One region of the Rhizobium sp. NXC24 genome, then DNA from elsewhere that is predicted to be linked to it. Evidence: predicted binding sites of a transcription regulator. Region 1 holds the regulator's gene; each other region holds the start of a gene.
What was found. Region 1 encodes PhoB, which activates phosphate uptake and scavenging genes when phosphate is short. Its sites were predicted from a motif close to TGTCATNNANCTGTCAT; they were not measured.
Positions count from the first base shown of each region.

Region 2: a site for PhoB is predicted at 1,673-1,689, ahead of NXC24_RS09455 (esterase-like activity of phytase family protein). Genes of this name have one in related genera too.
Region 3: a site for PhoB is predicted at 2,208-2,224, ahead of pstS (phosphate ABC transporter substrate-binding protein PstS). Genes of this name have one in related genera too.
Region 4: a site for PhoB is predicted at 1,344-1,360, ahead of NXC24_RS21045 (DUF47 family protein). Genes of this name have one in related genera too.

Region 1 covers NZ_CP024311.1:569,580-573,237, reverse strand. Annotated here, with positions in the region: gene NXC24_RS02860 (aspartate aminotransferase family protein) at 1-401, opposite strand, end outside; gene NXC24_RS02855 (GcrA family cell cycle regulator) at 827-1,351, shown strand; gene phoB (phosphate regulon transcriptional regulator PhoB) at 1,451-2,134, opposite strand; gene phoU (phosphate signaling complex protein PhoU) at 2,167-2,880, opposite strand; gene pstB (phosphate ABC transporter ATP-binding protein PstB) at 2,932-3,658, opposite strand, start outside.
Region 2 covers NZ_CP024311.1:1,916,608-1,920,265, forward strand. Annotated here, with positions in the region: gene glmS (glutamine--fructose-6-phosphate transaminase (isomerizing)) at 1-739, shown strand, start outside; gene NXC24_RS09450 (DUF502 domain-containing protein) at 916-1,620, shown strand; gene NXC24_RS09455 (esterase-like activity of phytase family protein) at 1,868-3,346, shown strand; gene recG (ATP-dependent DNA helicase RecG) at 3,390-3,658, opposite strand, start outside.
Region 3 covers NZ_CP024311.1:1,412,313-1,415,970, forward strand. Annotated here, with positions in the region: gene NXC24_RS07035 (CoA-binding protein) at 1-248, shown strand, start outside; gene NXC24_RS07040 (O-acetylhomoserine aminocarboxypropyltransferase) at 424-1,707, shown strand; gene NXC24_RS07045 (cupin domain-containing protein) at 1,742-2,086, shown strand; gene pstS (phosphate ABC transporter substrate-binding protein PstS) at 2,413-3,384, shown strand; gene pstC (phosphate ABC transporter permease subunit PstC) at 3,459-3,658, shown strand, end outside.
Region 4 covers NZ_CP024312.1:147,436-151,093, reverse strand. Annotated here, with positions in the region: gene NXC24_RS21060 (DUF982 domain-containing protein) at 1-176, opposite strand, end outside; gene NXC24_RS21045 (DUF47 family protein) at 1,472-2,113, shown strand; gene NXC24_RS21040 (inorganic phosphate transporter) at 2,113-3,132, shown strand.

The DNA of each region.
Region 1 (3,658 bases):
CGGCCATGGAAGGCGCCTTCGAAGGTGATGATATGGAATTTCTCCGGATGACCCTTGTAGAACTGGTAGCGACGCGCCGTCTTGATGGCGCATTCCAGCGCCTCCGCACCGGAATTGGTGAAGAATACCTTATCGGCGAAGGTGGCCTCCGTCAGGCGCTTCGACAACTTCTCCTGGCCTGGCACCTCATAGAGGTTGGACAGGTGCCAGACCTTGTCGGCCTGCGACTTCAGCTCTGCAACCAGATGTGGATGGGCGTGGCCAAGCGAATTCACCGCGACGCCCGCGGCGAAATCGAGATAACGCTCGCCGGTCTCCGTGATCAGCCACACGCCCTCGCCTCGCTCGAACCGCAGCGGAGCACGCATATAGGTGTCATAAAGCGGCGCGGTTTCAGCCATGGCGCATTCTCCTCAATCACAACCTTTAGGGCCAATCGTTTCCTTCGAATGAAACGGGCCCGGAAAAATCAAAAATGCCGCCTTGCGGCGGCATGGGCACTATTGATGTTTTGCACTGCGATGTCAACAAAACTGGCGATTTAGCAGGTGCGGCAGAGCACCTCTCGATGGATGGCATGTCTTCGACAACTTATATTGCATAAATGCCACTCACGTATAGCAAGTTGGGGAAAACCTCGAAATCGATTCCTCAAGATTCCCGCGACTCTTGTCACGGAGTCAGCCTCACACTAGGTTAAAAACCAATTACTAGACTGCATGCGGCGGAACTAGTCACCACAATTTTAAAGCGTTTCACGCCTCGACCCAATTCGAGGCAATGGTGAGGGATTCTGCCATCAGAAACGCGATAGCGGAGACAGGGCATGAATTGGACAGACGAACGCGTCGAGAAGCTGAAAAAGCTGTGGTCCGAAGGTTTGAGCGCCAGCCAGATCGCGGCACAGCTCGGTGGTGTCAGCCGTAATGCCGTCATCGGCAAAGTGCATCGCTTGAGCCTGCCGGGCCGAGCGAAGGCCGGTGGTGCGGCAACCACAGCTCGAGCGCCGAAGCGCAATACCTCGGCCCCACGCGCGCCGAATTACGCCTCGCGCGTTGCAACCCGCACGGTTACCCGCCAGCAGGGTGCGACGATGCTCAAGGAAGAGGTCGAGATCGATACGGTCAGCGAAGTCGAATATCGTCCGGCCGCCAATGTGGTCGTTCCGATCTCGCGCCGCCTCGGCCTGACGGAGCTCACGGAGCGCACCTGCAAGTGGCCGGTCGGCGACCCGCTGAAGGAAGATTTTCACTTCTGCGGCAATGACAGCCCGGACTCTTCGCCGTACTGCACCTACCATCAGCGGCTGGCTTACCAGCCGGTGCATGACCGGCGCCGGGCCGCGCACTGAACCACACCAGACAAAGGAAAAACGGGCCGAAAGGCCCGTTTTCTGTTTCCGCCGCTATGTTGGATGGCCAATCGGGTTGCCCCGATCAGGCCTCCCCCATCAGGCCTCCATGGAATAACCCGCGCCGCGAACGGTGCGGATGACGTCCTGCATGTTGGAGAAATTCAGCGCCTTGCGCAGGCGGCCGACATGCACGTCGACGGTGCGTTCGTCGACATAGATATCATGCCCCCACACGCCGTCGAGCAACTGAGACCGAGAGAAGACGCGGCCGGGGGACGACATCAGGAATTCCAGAAGGCGGAATTCCGTCGGCCCCAACCGCACTTCACGGCTCTTTCGGTGGACGCGATGGGTTTCGCGGTCCAGTTCGATATCGCCGCAGCGCAGTACCGTGGACAGGACCTCCGGGCGGGCTCGGCGCAACATCGCCTTGACGCGGGCCATCAGTTCCGGCGTCGAGAACGGCTTGACGACATAGTCGTCCGCGCCGGTGGAAAGGCCGCGCACGCGCTCGCTTTCCTCGCCGCGAGCGGTGAGCATGATGATCGGCAGGCGCTCCGTCTCCGGCCGCATGCGCAGCCGACGGCAGAGCTCGATGCCGGACACGCCGGGGAGCATCCAATCGAGGATCAGAAGATCGGGGATGCGCTCCTGGAGGCGCAGCTCAGCTTCGTCGCCTCTCAGGATAGTGTCGACCTCGAAGCCCTCGGCCTCGAGGTTATAGCGCAGCAGAACGCTTAGCGCTTCCTCGTCTTCTACAACAGCAACTCTCGGAACCATGCGCCTCTGGTCTCCTTCTCTTGGTGTCTACTTTATTCCGTTACCGAACCGACGGTGTTGGCGGTATCGTCCTTCGGGCGCTCGCCTTCGGGCTGGGCACCGGTCGCCATGTAATAGATCGTCTCGGCGATGTTCGTGGCATGGTCGCCGATGCGCTCGATGTTCTTGGCGCAGAAAAGAAGATGCGTGCAGGTGGTGATGTTGCGCGGATCCTCCATCATGTAGGTCAGCATCTCGCGGAAGAGCGAGGTGTACATGGCGTCGATTTCCTCGTCGCGTTCGCGGATCGACACGGCCTTGTCAGGTAAACGGGTCGAGTAGACGTCGAGCACTTCCTTGAGCTGGACGAGCGCCAGTTCGGAGAGGTGTTCGATGCCGCGGGCGAGACGACGCGGAACGCCGGTGCCCTGCACGGCGATGACGCGCTTTGCGGTGTTCTTGCCGAGATCGCCGACGCGCTCCAGATCGGCGGCGATGCGGATGGAGCCCATGATTTCACGCAGGTCCGCAGCCATCGGCTGACGGCGGGCGATGGTGACGATCGCCTTGTCGCCGACTTCGCGCTCGGCGTGGTCGAGAATGACGTCATCGGAGATGACCTTCTGCGCAAGGCTGGCATCGCCGTTTACCAGGGCGCGGACGCTGTCGCTGACCATCTGCTCCGCCAGGCCGCCCATTTCGGAAATGCGGCGCGTCAGGAACTTCAGGTCTTCGTCGTAAGCGGAGAGAATGTGTGTTGAGACCATTTTTTTATCCTCTAGGTGAAAGATGTGAAAGGAACCGCGCGGGGAGCATCATCAGCCAAAACGGCCCATGATGTAATCCTGCGTGCGGTAATCATCGGGATTGGTGAACATCTTATCGGTATCGTTCTCCTCGACCAGATGGCCGAGATGAAACATTGCGGTACGTTGCGAAACGCGGGCTGCCTGCTGCATGGAATGCGTCACGATGACGATCGTGAAGTTTTCCCGCAGCTCATGAATGAGTTCCTCGACTTTGGCGGTGGCGATCGGATCGAGCGCGGAGCACGGCTCGTCCATGAGAATGACCTCGGGACTGACCGCGACGGCGCGGGCGATGCAGAGGCGTTGCTGCTGACCGCCAGAGAGGCTGGTGCCGGCATCATAGAGCCGATCCTTCACCTCGCCCCACAGCCCGGCCTTCTGCAGACTGGTTTCGACGATATGGTCGAGATCGCTCTTGGACCGATGCAGCCCATGGATACGCGGACCATAGGCCACATTCTCGTAGATCGACTTCGGAAACGGATTGGGCTTCTGAAACACCATGCCGACGCGGGCACGCAGCTCGACGACATCGATTGAGTTGTCGTAGATATCCTGATCGTCGAGCGTGATTTTGCCGGTGACGCGGCAGGTGTCTATCGTATCGTTCATGCGGTTGAGGCAACGCAGGAAGGTGGACTTGCCGCAGCCGGAAGGACCGATCAGCGCGGTGACAGTGTTGGCGCGGATGTTCAGATCCACGTCGAACAGCGCGCGCTTCTCGCCATAATGGACC
Region 2 (3,658 bases), 1.3 Mb from region 1:
TGGCCTGAAGATCGGTGCCGTGGTCAATGTGAAGGAATCGACCATCGCGCGCGAATCCGATGCGGTGTTCCCGATCATGGCCGGCCCCGAAATCGGGGTTGCCTCTACCAAGGCCTTCACCTGCCAGCTTGCTGTGCTCGCATCTTTGGCGATCGGTGCCGGCAAGGCGCGTGGTACGGTCAGCGCTGAGGACGAACAGGCGATGGTGGGTCATCTCGTTGAGATGCCGCGCATCATGGCCCGGGTGCTGAACATCATCCAGCCGCAGATGGAAAGCCTTGCCCGTGAGATCTCAAAGTTCAACGACGTGCTTTATCTCGGACGCGGCACCAGCTTCCCGCTCGCCATGGAAGGCGCGCTGAAGCTCAAGGAAATCTCCTACATCCACGCCGAAGGCTATGCTGCCGGCGAGCTGAAGCACGGTCCGATCGCGTTGATCGACGAGAACATGCCTGTTATCGTCATTGCGCCCTATGACCGCTTCTTCGACAAGACCGTCTCCAACATGCAGGAGGTGGCGGCCCGCGGCGGCCGCATCATCTTCATCACCGACGAGGCAGGGGCTGCGGCTTCCACCTTGCCGACAATGGCGACGATCACCCTGCCGGTTGTCGATGAAATCATCGCACCGATCATCTTCTCGCTGCCGATCCAACTGCTCGCCTATCACACGGCAGTCTTTATGGGCACGGACGTCGATCAGCCGCGCAATCTCGCCAAGTCGGTGACGGTAGAATAGGCCGTATTCCCCGCTCTTTTCCTAAAATAACGTCGTCGTGAATGGGGCGCCGATTCCCATTGATGACATGACTGCCGGGTTGTGCGACGCGCCGATTTCTGGCACGTTTTACGGAGGAGATGGTGGGGGAATTTGCCGGTTAGCGGTGGCGACGGAACGGAGTTTTCGAACGGCGAATGACGGAAAAACCCATCAAAGTGTCTGTGGCAACGCGGATCAGAAATAATTTCTTGGCGGGCCTGATTATCTGCGCGCCGATCGCCATTACGCTCTGGCTCACTTGGTCTGTGGTCCACTGGGCCGATAGCTGGGTCAGGCCCTATATTCCGGCCCGCTATGATCCCGAAAGCTATCTGAACTTCGCGGTTCCTGGCACCGGCTTGGTGATCGCGATGATCTTCATCACGATCGTCGGTTTCCTCGCCAAAAACCTCATTGGCCAAAGCATCGTCCGTTTCGGCGAATCGATCGTTCATCGTGTGCCGCTGGTGCGAACCATCTATAAGAGCGTGAAGCAGATTTTCGAAACCGTGCTGAAAGAGCAGGGCACGTCTTTCAAGAAGGTTGGCCTAATCGAATATCCGAGCCCCGGCCTCTGGTCGATGGTGTTCATCTCGACCGATGCCAAGGGTGAAATCGCCTCCAAGTTTAACGCTATGGGGCATGACATGGTGGCCGTTTTCCTACCGCCGACGCCGGTGCCGACAGCCGGTTTTCTGGTTTTCGTTCCGCGTGAAAAGATCACCATTCTCGACATGAGCCCGGAAGACGGCGCCAAACTGCTGATCTCCGGCGGATTGGTCTCACCGGAATATCGGGAAAAGCTGATCGGCAAGGAACTGCCTCCGCCGGCGCCTGTTCCCGCAAAGACTTTGTCTTAGAGCCAGCCATTTCCTGATCTCCCCCTCTATCGCCCACGCGTTTGGGGCGAGTTGTCATGTCCTTATCATGTTGCCGTCTTAGACCGTCTGCCGGAAAGGCAATCGGGCGCATCTCATTGTCGAATGTCTGGGCTCAGTGCCGGACGTATCGTTCGACGCGGCTTCAGGCCGGGTCTGGAGGTGAATGCCGTTCCAGCCAAAAGGGCTTTTTCATCAGGAGGATATTGCCGTGAAAAATGTGCATTCAATGACTTTGCCGCTGCTCTCCGTAGCGCTCGCCACTTTCGTTTTTGCTGCGCCGGCCGCAGCCCTCGCCGATAATTCCGTTACCGTCGGCAATGTCACGCTGGTCAACAAGGGCCGCGTCGCCGTCGGGCGCATCCCGGCCAATCAGCGCGACAAGTTCGGCGAGACCTTCGGCTCCGGTTCGGGCATGTCCATCGACACCAAGAGCTGGGTGCGCAATGCCGATGGTTCCTACAAGGGTTCGCTGTGGCTGCTGCCGGATCGTGGCTATAATGCTGTCGGCACTACCGACTATCGTCCGCGCCTCAACACCGTCGATATCCAGTTGACGCCGGTTGCTCCGGGCGCAACACCGCCGGCCGGCAAGGAACAGTCTGGCGTCGTCGCCAAGCTTGCCGACACCATACTGCTCACCGACAACAAGGGCGCCGATACGACCGGTCTCGACCCTGCTAACGGCACTCGCCATCCGGAAGGCAGCATGCCGCTGCTGCCTCAAGCGCCGAACGGCAAGATCTCGCTCGACAACGAGGCCATCGCCCGTCTGTCCGACGGCACGATGTTCATCAGCGATGAATATGGCCCCTATATCTACCGCTTCTCCGCTACGGGCCTAATGATGTCTGCCACCCAGCCGCCGGCTGCACTGCTGCCGATGCGCAATGGCGCGGTGAACTTCGCTTCCAACAATCCGGGGCCGGGCGAAACGGCTCCCGATCCGAAGGATCCGACGAGCGGCCGCCAGAACAACCAGGGCCTCGAGGGCATGTCGATGACCCCGGACGGTAAGTTCCTGATTGCCGTGCTGCAGTCGGCAACCCGCCAGGATGGCGGCGATTCCAGCTCGACCCGACAGAACACCCGCGCGCTGATCTACGATGCCGCTGATCTGGCGCATCTGAAGCTCGTGCATGAATATGTCGTGCCGCTGCCGGTCTTTAAGGACGACAAGGGCAAGACGCTCGTCGCTGCCCAGAGCGAAATCGTGGCCCTGTCGCCGACAAACTTCCTGATGCTCGCTCGCGATAGCGGCAATGGTTACGGTGTGAAGGGCGATAAGTCGCTTTACCGCAGCATCAACATCGTCGATGTCTCGGCGGCCACGGATATTGCCGGCAGCAAATTCGATGCCGACACGGCGCTCGCTCCCAAGGGCGTTCTCGATCCGTCGGTAAAGCCGGCTGCGGTCAGCCAGTTCATCGATATCAACGATAGCGCCGATCTGGCTCGTTTCGGTCTCCACAATGGCGCGCCGAACGATCGGAACAACCTCTCCGAAAAGTGGGAGGCCATGTCGCTCGTCAGCGTGCAGGATCCGAAGCTGCCGGATGACTACTTCCTGTTTGTCGCCAACGACAACGATTTCCTCACCCAGGACGGTTTCCAGGTTGGCGCGGCCTATAAGGGCGATGGCGGAGGCGATGTCGACACCATGTTCCAGGTGTTCCAGGTGACGATCCCCGGCCTGTCGGCCAAGTAACGGCCTTTTGATCTGGATGGACGCGATTGCCGCGTCCATCCACCTATCCCGCCCTAAGGAACCGGATCGCCTCGTCGCGGCGGAAAAGATAGAGCAGGGTGCGCACCGCCATGCCGCGCTCGCCCGTCAGCTCCGGATCGCGCTCAATGAGATAGGCGGCGTCCTTGCGAGCGATTTCCAAGAGATCGGCATGGGCTTCGAGGCTGGCGATGCGGAAGCCCGGCGTGCCCGACTGGCGCGTGCCAAGCAACTCACCCTCGCCACGCAGCTTCAGGTCTTCCTCGGCAATTCGGAACCCATCCTCCGTGTCGC
Region 3 (3,658 bases), 840 kb from region 1:
TCGGACAATGGGTCTTTGGTCATCTGGCCGATATTCCCGAGCCGGTCGACATGGTTGATGTCTTCCGTGCACCGGAATATCTGCGCTCGGTGGTCGAGGAGACGATCATGATCGAGCCGAGGCCGCCGGTCATTTGGGGCCAGCTCGGCGTCAGAGACGACGCCGCCGCTGCGAGAGCGGAAGCGGCCGGCGTCAAGGTCGTCATGGATCGCTGCCCGGCCATCGAATATCCGCGCCTGGTCGCCTGACCCCGACAGCCTGCGCCTGACTACTGCGAAAAGCTGACCATTTTGTCGCGCGATATCGCCGAAAGATGGCAGGTTTTTTTCGTGAGCGGAAAAGCTCGGCAAAGTTCGCGGTTAACTTTAAGGCCTGAGACGCTATGATCCTCCCGTTATAATAGTATGGGCGGAAGGAGAGGGCATGCCGACCAACAATCCAGGTTTCGACACGCTGGCGATTCATGCGGGCGCGCAGCCGGACCCGACGACGGGCGCCCGCGCGACACCGATCTATCAGACGACCTCCTTCGTCTTTCAGGATGCGGACCACGCCGCCGCACTCTTCGGGCTGCAGCAGTTCGGCAATATTTACACGCGTATCATGAACCCGACCCAGGCCGTACTCGAGGAACGGGTGGCAGCCCTCGAAGGCGGCACGGCCGGCCTCGCCGTCGCCTCTGGTCATGCTGCTCAGATGCTCGTCTTTCACACCATCATGCAGCCGGGCGACAATTTCGTCGCCGCCAGGCAGCTCTACGGTGGCTCGATCAATCAGTTCGGCCACTCCTTCCAGAATTTCGATTGGCATGTGCGCTGGGCCGACTCCGCCGATCCGGCCACGTTCGAGACACAGATCGACAGCCGCACCCGCGGCATCTTCATTGAAAGCCTCGCCAATCCCGGCGGTACCTTCGTCGACATCGAGGCGATCGCCGCCGTTGCCCGCCGGCACGGCCTGCCGCTGATCGTCGACAATACAATGGCCAGCCCCTATCTCATCCGGCCGTTGGAGCATGGCGCCGACATCGTCATCCATTCGTTGACCAAATTCATGGGCGGCCACGGCAATTCCATGGGCGGCATGATCATCGATGGCGGCACCTTCGACTGGTCCGCGTCAGACAATTATCCGATGCTGTCGACGCCGAGGCCGGAATATAACGGCATCGTGCTGCACGCCACCTTCGGCAATTTCGCTTTCGCCATCGCCTGCCGCGTCCTCGGCCTGCGCGATCTCGGCCCTGCCATCTCCCCCTTCAATGCCTTCTTGATCCTTACGGGCATCGAGACGTTGCCGCTGCGCATGCAGCGCCATTCCGACAATGCGATCGCCGTCGCCCGCTGGCTGAAAGGGCAGGACAAGGTGGCCTGGGTGAACTATGCCGGCCTTGAGGACGACCCGAACCATCCGCTGCAACAGCGCTATTCGCCCAAGGGGGCGGGTTCCGTCTTCACTTTCGGGTTGAAGGGCGGATATGAAGCGGGCAAGGGATTTGTGGAAGGCCTGGAGCTCTTTTCCCATCTCGCCAATATCGGCGACACGCGCTCCCTGGTCATCCACCCTGCCTCGACGACGCACAAGCAGCTCACCGACGAGCAGAAAATCGCAGCCGGCGCCGGTCCGGATGTGGTGCGCCTGTCGATCGGCATCGAGGACGTCAAGGACATCATCGCCGACCTTGAGCAGGCGCTGGCGAAGGCATGACACGGAAGCGTTTCCAGATCGGGACGGAAGATTTATGACAACGTATTTACGATTGGACCCCGAAGGCGTCGAGCCGGAAACCGGTGCTCCCGCCGACGATCGCATCGTTTCCGGGGCGCCAAAGTTCCGCACCTGGAATGTCGAGGAAGCTGATGGCGGCCTCTACGCGGGCATATGGGAGGCAACGCCCGGAAAATGGCGAATCGTCTATGACGAGTGGGAGTATTTCCATATCCTTTCCGGCTACTCGGTGGTAACTGCCGAAAATGGCGAGGCTTTTCACCTGCGTGCCGGCGATCGCATGATTCTGAGACCCGGCTTTAAGGGGACGTGGGAAGTCATTGAAACCACCCGAAAGGATTATGTGATCCGTCTCTGACGGCGCCGCAAAGCCGGTCGAATCAAATCAGGACGGCCAGCGCCGTTCGGACGCGCGCAGGCATTTGTTAGCCGGCCAGCGCAAATAGCCGTTTTCATTGCCGCAAGTTGTGTCACTGGCCTTTCACCAAACTGTCATCAAACTGAAACACTGCGAGATTAGAGCCATCACTGTCGCCAGGAGATTGAGGTGGGGGTTACGAACCGATGGGGACGTTCCGTGCTCAGATCCTGCTCGCCATCCATTCATCACTTGAGGAAGTGAGTTCAATCATGTTGAATCAGAAATTTCGTTCGCTTTGCCTGACTGCAGGCTTCATCGCGGCTATGTCCGTGTCGGCCTCGGCTGCCGACATCACGGGCGCCGGCTCGAGCTTTATCGCGCCGGTTATGTCCAAGTGGGCTGAAGGCTATAAGGCTGCGACGAACAACGTCGTCAACTACCAGTCGGTCGGTTCGGGCGCCGGCATCAAGCAGCTCCTCGACAAGACGATCGTATTCGGCGCTTCGGATAAGCCGATGAGCGACGCTGACCTCGAGAAGAACGGCATTGCCCAGTTCCCGATGATCTCCGGCGGTATCGTCGTTTCCTATAACGTTGAAGGCGTAAAGCCGGGCGAACTCGTTCTCGACGGCAAGACGCTGGCCGACATCTTCCTCGGCAAGGTCGCCAAGTGGGACGATGCAGCCATCAAGGCCCTGAACCCCGACGTGAAGCTGCCTTCCACCGCGATCTCCGTCGTTTATCGCGCCGACAGCTCGGGCACGACCTTCAACTTCACCGATTTCCTGTCGAAGGTTTCGCCGGAGTGGAAAGAAAAGGTTGGTTCGAACACGGCAGTTGAATGGCCGGTCGGCTTTGGCGCCAAGGGTTCCGAAGGCGTTTCCACCACTGTCAACCAGACGGCTGGTTCGATCTCTTACGTTGAATATTCTTACGTCGTCGCCAACCATATCGGTTTCGCGAAGATGAAGAATGCTGCCGGCAAGGTTGTCGAGCCTAGCCTCGATACATTCAAGGCTGCTGCTTCCAACGCCGATTGGGCTCATGCCAAGAACTTCAACCTGATCATCACCAATCAGCCGGGCGAAAAGAGCTGGCCGATTGCCGCTTCGACCTGGGTTATGCTCTACAAGAAGCCGGCCGATGCCGCTAAGAACGAAGAGGCCCTGAAGTTCTTCAAGTGGTCCTATCAGAACGGTCAGAAGGACGCGACCGCCCTGTCTTATCTGGCAGTCCCGGACAATGTCGTCGAGATTGTCGAGAAGTCCTGGCAGAAGGACTTCGGCACGAAGTAATTTGTGCTGGGTGAGAAGTTGCGGCGGACAGGGTATAGCCCTGTCCGCCTTTCGTCACGGACAAGGGGAAATCGATGGCTGACGCGACTCAGACGGCTGCCTTCCAGGCTATAGATACCACCGCCAGCACCAGAAAATTCCGGATGCAGGATCGGATTTTCTATTTTATGACGCTTGGCTCGGCTACTCTCGTCGTGCTTCTGCTGCTGGCAATCCTGGTGGTTCTTGTCATCGATGCCTTGCCAACCTTCCAGACCTTCGGCTTATCGTTCCT
Region 4 (3,658 bases), on a different replicon from region 1:
CGATCATGTGCATCAATGAGTGCTTGTCTCGCCTGGTCAAAGAATTTGCCGGTTTGGTTTCCCGGCCACTCCTCCAACATGTATTCTACTGCTCTTTCCGCACTGTCTATGGTAAGATATTGGCCGATCCGGCGCGTTTCGATTGTCACTGGCAGCGTCCACCATTGTAGTGTCATCTTCGTTTCCTCCCACTACCGAACGGCGATCTCTAAACTGGGTTCCGTCGGAGCGCATGGGAGCGCTTCCGCGTAGGGCAACTTCCCAGGGACATTGAGCTCAGGGAGAAAGCAAATGATATTCACTGAAGCCGACCTAGATGTCGTAAATCGCCATATCGCCGAAAGTGAGGAACAGGTCTCACGGCAGGAGCGAAAAGTGACTCTCCTTCGTATGCAACACTTGGACACGGAGTTGGCGGAAAGCGTTCTGAGAGTCTTTTACGAGACGCTGCTGATACACAATGCCAATCGCGATATGATAGCTGCTCACCTGAGACAGAAATGATCGCAATGACCTCTCTAGCATGCTGAAGAAATATTTGTACTGCTCAGCACAGAAATTTCTATCCTCGCTGGAGCAATATCCTGGTTCCTGGCAGAGCCTAGGGCTCGCTGAAGGACTTGGTTGTCAGCCAGCAGCTGTGAAATAGCCTTCAAGCTCATCCTCAAGCTCATGGCAGAGTTCTTCGTATTCTGCGATCAGCTTGCTATCGTCTCCCTCCGCGCGCAGCCTATCTCGAACTCTGATAGCATCGGCATAATTTTCGAGAACGTCGCTCCACCAATGGGCGGCCTTCGCATGGCAACGGAGGTGTGGGCGCCGCACCAAAAGTGTCGCTAAGCCGTACCGGTACTTTTCGATAGGCCTGTATTCCATGCCCTTTTGAACCACCCAAAGCGCATGTTAGCGCTGACCCGAAGGGTTTGATAGAAGTTTTTGATGTGCTGATATGCATCGTGCGGGGCGCCGCCCGTCGGCCCCTTCTTAGATCTGGCGCGCGGTCCGCCCAGTCGACATGGCAGCCGATCGCGCAGGGATCCGACCATCGCTCGGGAAATTCAAGGTTTGAATTTACAGAGAGGCGACCCGGCCTCCCTACGCGAACCCTACGATACGAGCACCTCGATCGTCGCAACCCGGTAAGGCCTTCGCGAAGGTCCGACTATCGCCCGCGGCTTGTGCTCCGCTGATGCGTGCCGCCATGACTTAGTTTGGCGCACGGCGTTGATGACGGGAAGGCGCCAAGACGCTCATTGGTGGCACCTGCCACGTAACCCGTGAATACGAAGGTGCATTCCGGCCATCACATCGAGCAATCTCGATGTCACGTGCACCTCCCGCATTTTCATAAATCTGTCATAAACCGAAATTCGCCAGTATCAGCTCCAAGAGATAGCGTTTAGAACACTGCTATCCCTGATGGCGGCTGTCGTCGTCTATCGCCCGAGGATTAGGCAATCGAGAGGTGCTCATGCTTGGTTGGTTTCGAAGGTTGATGCCACGTGAAGACCAGTTTTTTGCACTCTTTGAACAACATTCCAAGACAAGCGTCGCAGCCGCACAAGCCCTGGACATGCTACTCTCGGGGAAAGAGATCGAGCATCAATGCGAAACTATCGTCCGATTGGAGGATGAGGCGGATAATATCACGCGCGAAGTCATGCAGGCCGTGCGGCGAAGCTTCATCACGCCTTTCGATCGTGGAGACATCAAGGACCTCATTCAATCCATGGATGATGCGATCGACATGATGCATAAGACGGTGAAGACCATCCGCCTCTTCGAACAGAGCAGCTTTGATCCGGGCATGCAGGAAATGGGCAAGACGGTCGTCGAGGCGGCCAATCTTATTGCCGAGGCAATCCCGTTGCTTGATCGCATCAACGCCAACGCACCGCGACTGTCGGCAATCGTCGAGCAGGTCACGCGGGTGGAAGGTCGGTCCGACGAACTGCACGAACAGGGGCTCAAAGATCTGTTTCGTCGGCACGGGGCCAACAATCCGATGGCGTACATGATCGGCAGTGAGATCTACGGCGAGCTGGAAAAGGTGGTCGATCGTTTCGAGGATGTCGCCAACGAAATCAGCGGCATCGTGATCGAGAATGTCTGATGGATGCAGCGCTCGCTTTTCCCCTGCTCGTCGGCCTGATCGCTGTTGCCTTGCTGTTCGATTTTCTCAATGGCCTGCATGACGCGGCCAATTCGATTGCGACAATCGTATCGACGCGGGTTCTGAGGCCACAATATGCAGTCTTCTGGGCCGCCTTCTTCAATTTCATCGCCTTCCTGTTTTTTGGGCTCCATGTGGCGGAGACGCTCGGCACAGGCATCATCGATCCGGCGATCGTCACACCGCAGGTGATTTTTGCCGCCTTGGTTGGCGCCATCGTCTGGAATGTCGTCACTTGGATATTCGGCATCCCCTCCAGCTCCTCCCACGCCCTTGTCGGCGGCTTGGTCGGGGCAGGCCTTGCCAAAACCGGACTGAGCTCGATTGTCTGGAGTGGTCTTATCAAGACCGCTGTCGCGATCGTCATGTCGCCGATGATTGGCTTCCTCCTGGCGTTGTTCCTTATCCTGGCGGTGACCTGGACGTTCATTCGGCAGACACCGTTCGCGGTCGATCGATCGTTTCGCTTCCTGCAATTCGTGTCGGCGTCACTTTATTCGCTTGGTCACGGCGGCAATGATGCACAGAAGACCATGGGCATTATCGCCGCACTTCTCTATTCGCAGGGCTATCTCGGCGGCAGCTTTCATGTGCCGCTCTGGGTGGTGCTTTCATGCCAAGCAGCAATGGCCCTTGGTACCCTGTTGGGCGGCTGGCGCATCGTTCATACGATGGGCTCGAAGATCACTAAGCTGAACCCGATGCAAGGTTTCTGCGCCGAAACGGGCGGCGCTTTGACGCTCTTCGGCGCCACTTGGCTCGGCATTCCCGTTTCGACCACCCACACCATCACCGGCGCCATCATCGGCGGCGGCGCGGCGAAGCGCGTTTCGGCGGTACGATGGGGTTTGGCGGGCAACATTGTCGTCGCCTGGGTCGTTACCCTGCCGGCTGCGGCGATTATTTCGACACTCTCGTTTTGGCTGGTGACTGCAGTGGACCAGTTCTTTTTTCCTTGATGCAATTCAGGGCCTCGAGCATAAAGAGCTCGAACCGTCAGCTAGAAGGCTGTGCCGCAATTCATGAGCCCGAAGCTTGCGCTGGTGAAGGCGGGCGCTGGTAAGGATGTCGCAGGCCGCAGCTGTGAACAATTTACAGATGAGCAGCGTGGGGCCATTGTCGCCGCTCGTCCGCGACCTTCGGCACATTCAACGATGACGTACTGGCTTTTCAAGGATCCGGCATTCAGCGGATCAACATGTACAGCGTCATTCTCGGTCCTCGCTCCCAAACATTGCTGCTCCTTCAGCGCTCATCTCGGCTGCTCGCCGCCTCCGTAGACCTAATCAAAACGTCGACATTCTTTATTGCCTACCGCAATTTTGGTCTGCCGAATTTACACGAGCATCCGAACGTCCTGCCGTCATAGCTGCGTATGTCGGACCGATTTCGCATCTCAAATGCTCGGCGGAGGTTTTGCCCATAGCCGAAAGCAAGGCTATCAATCGTGTCGAGCAAAGGATTAGAATTGCCGAAGCATGCATT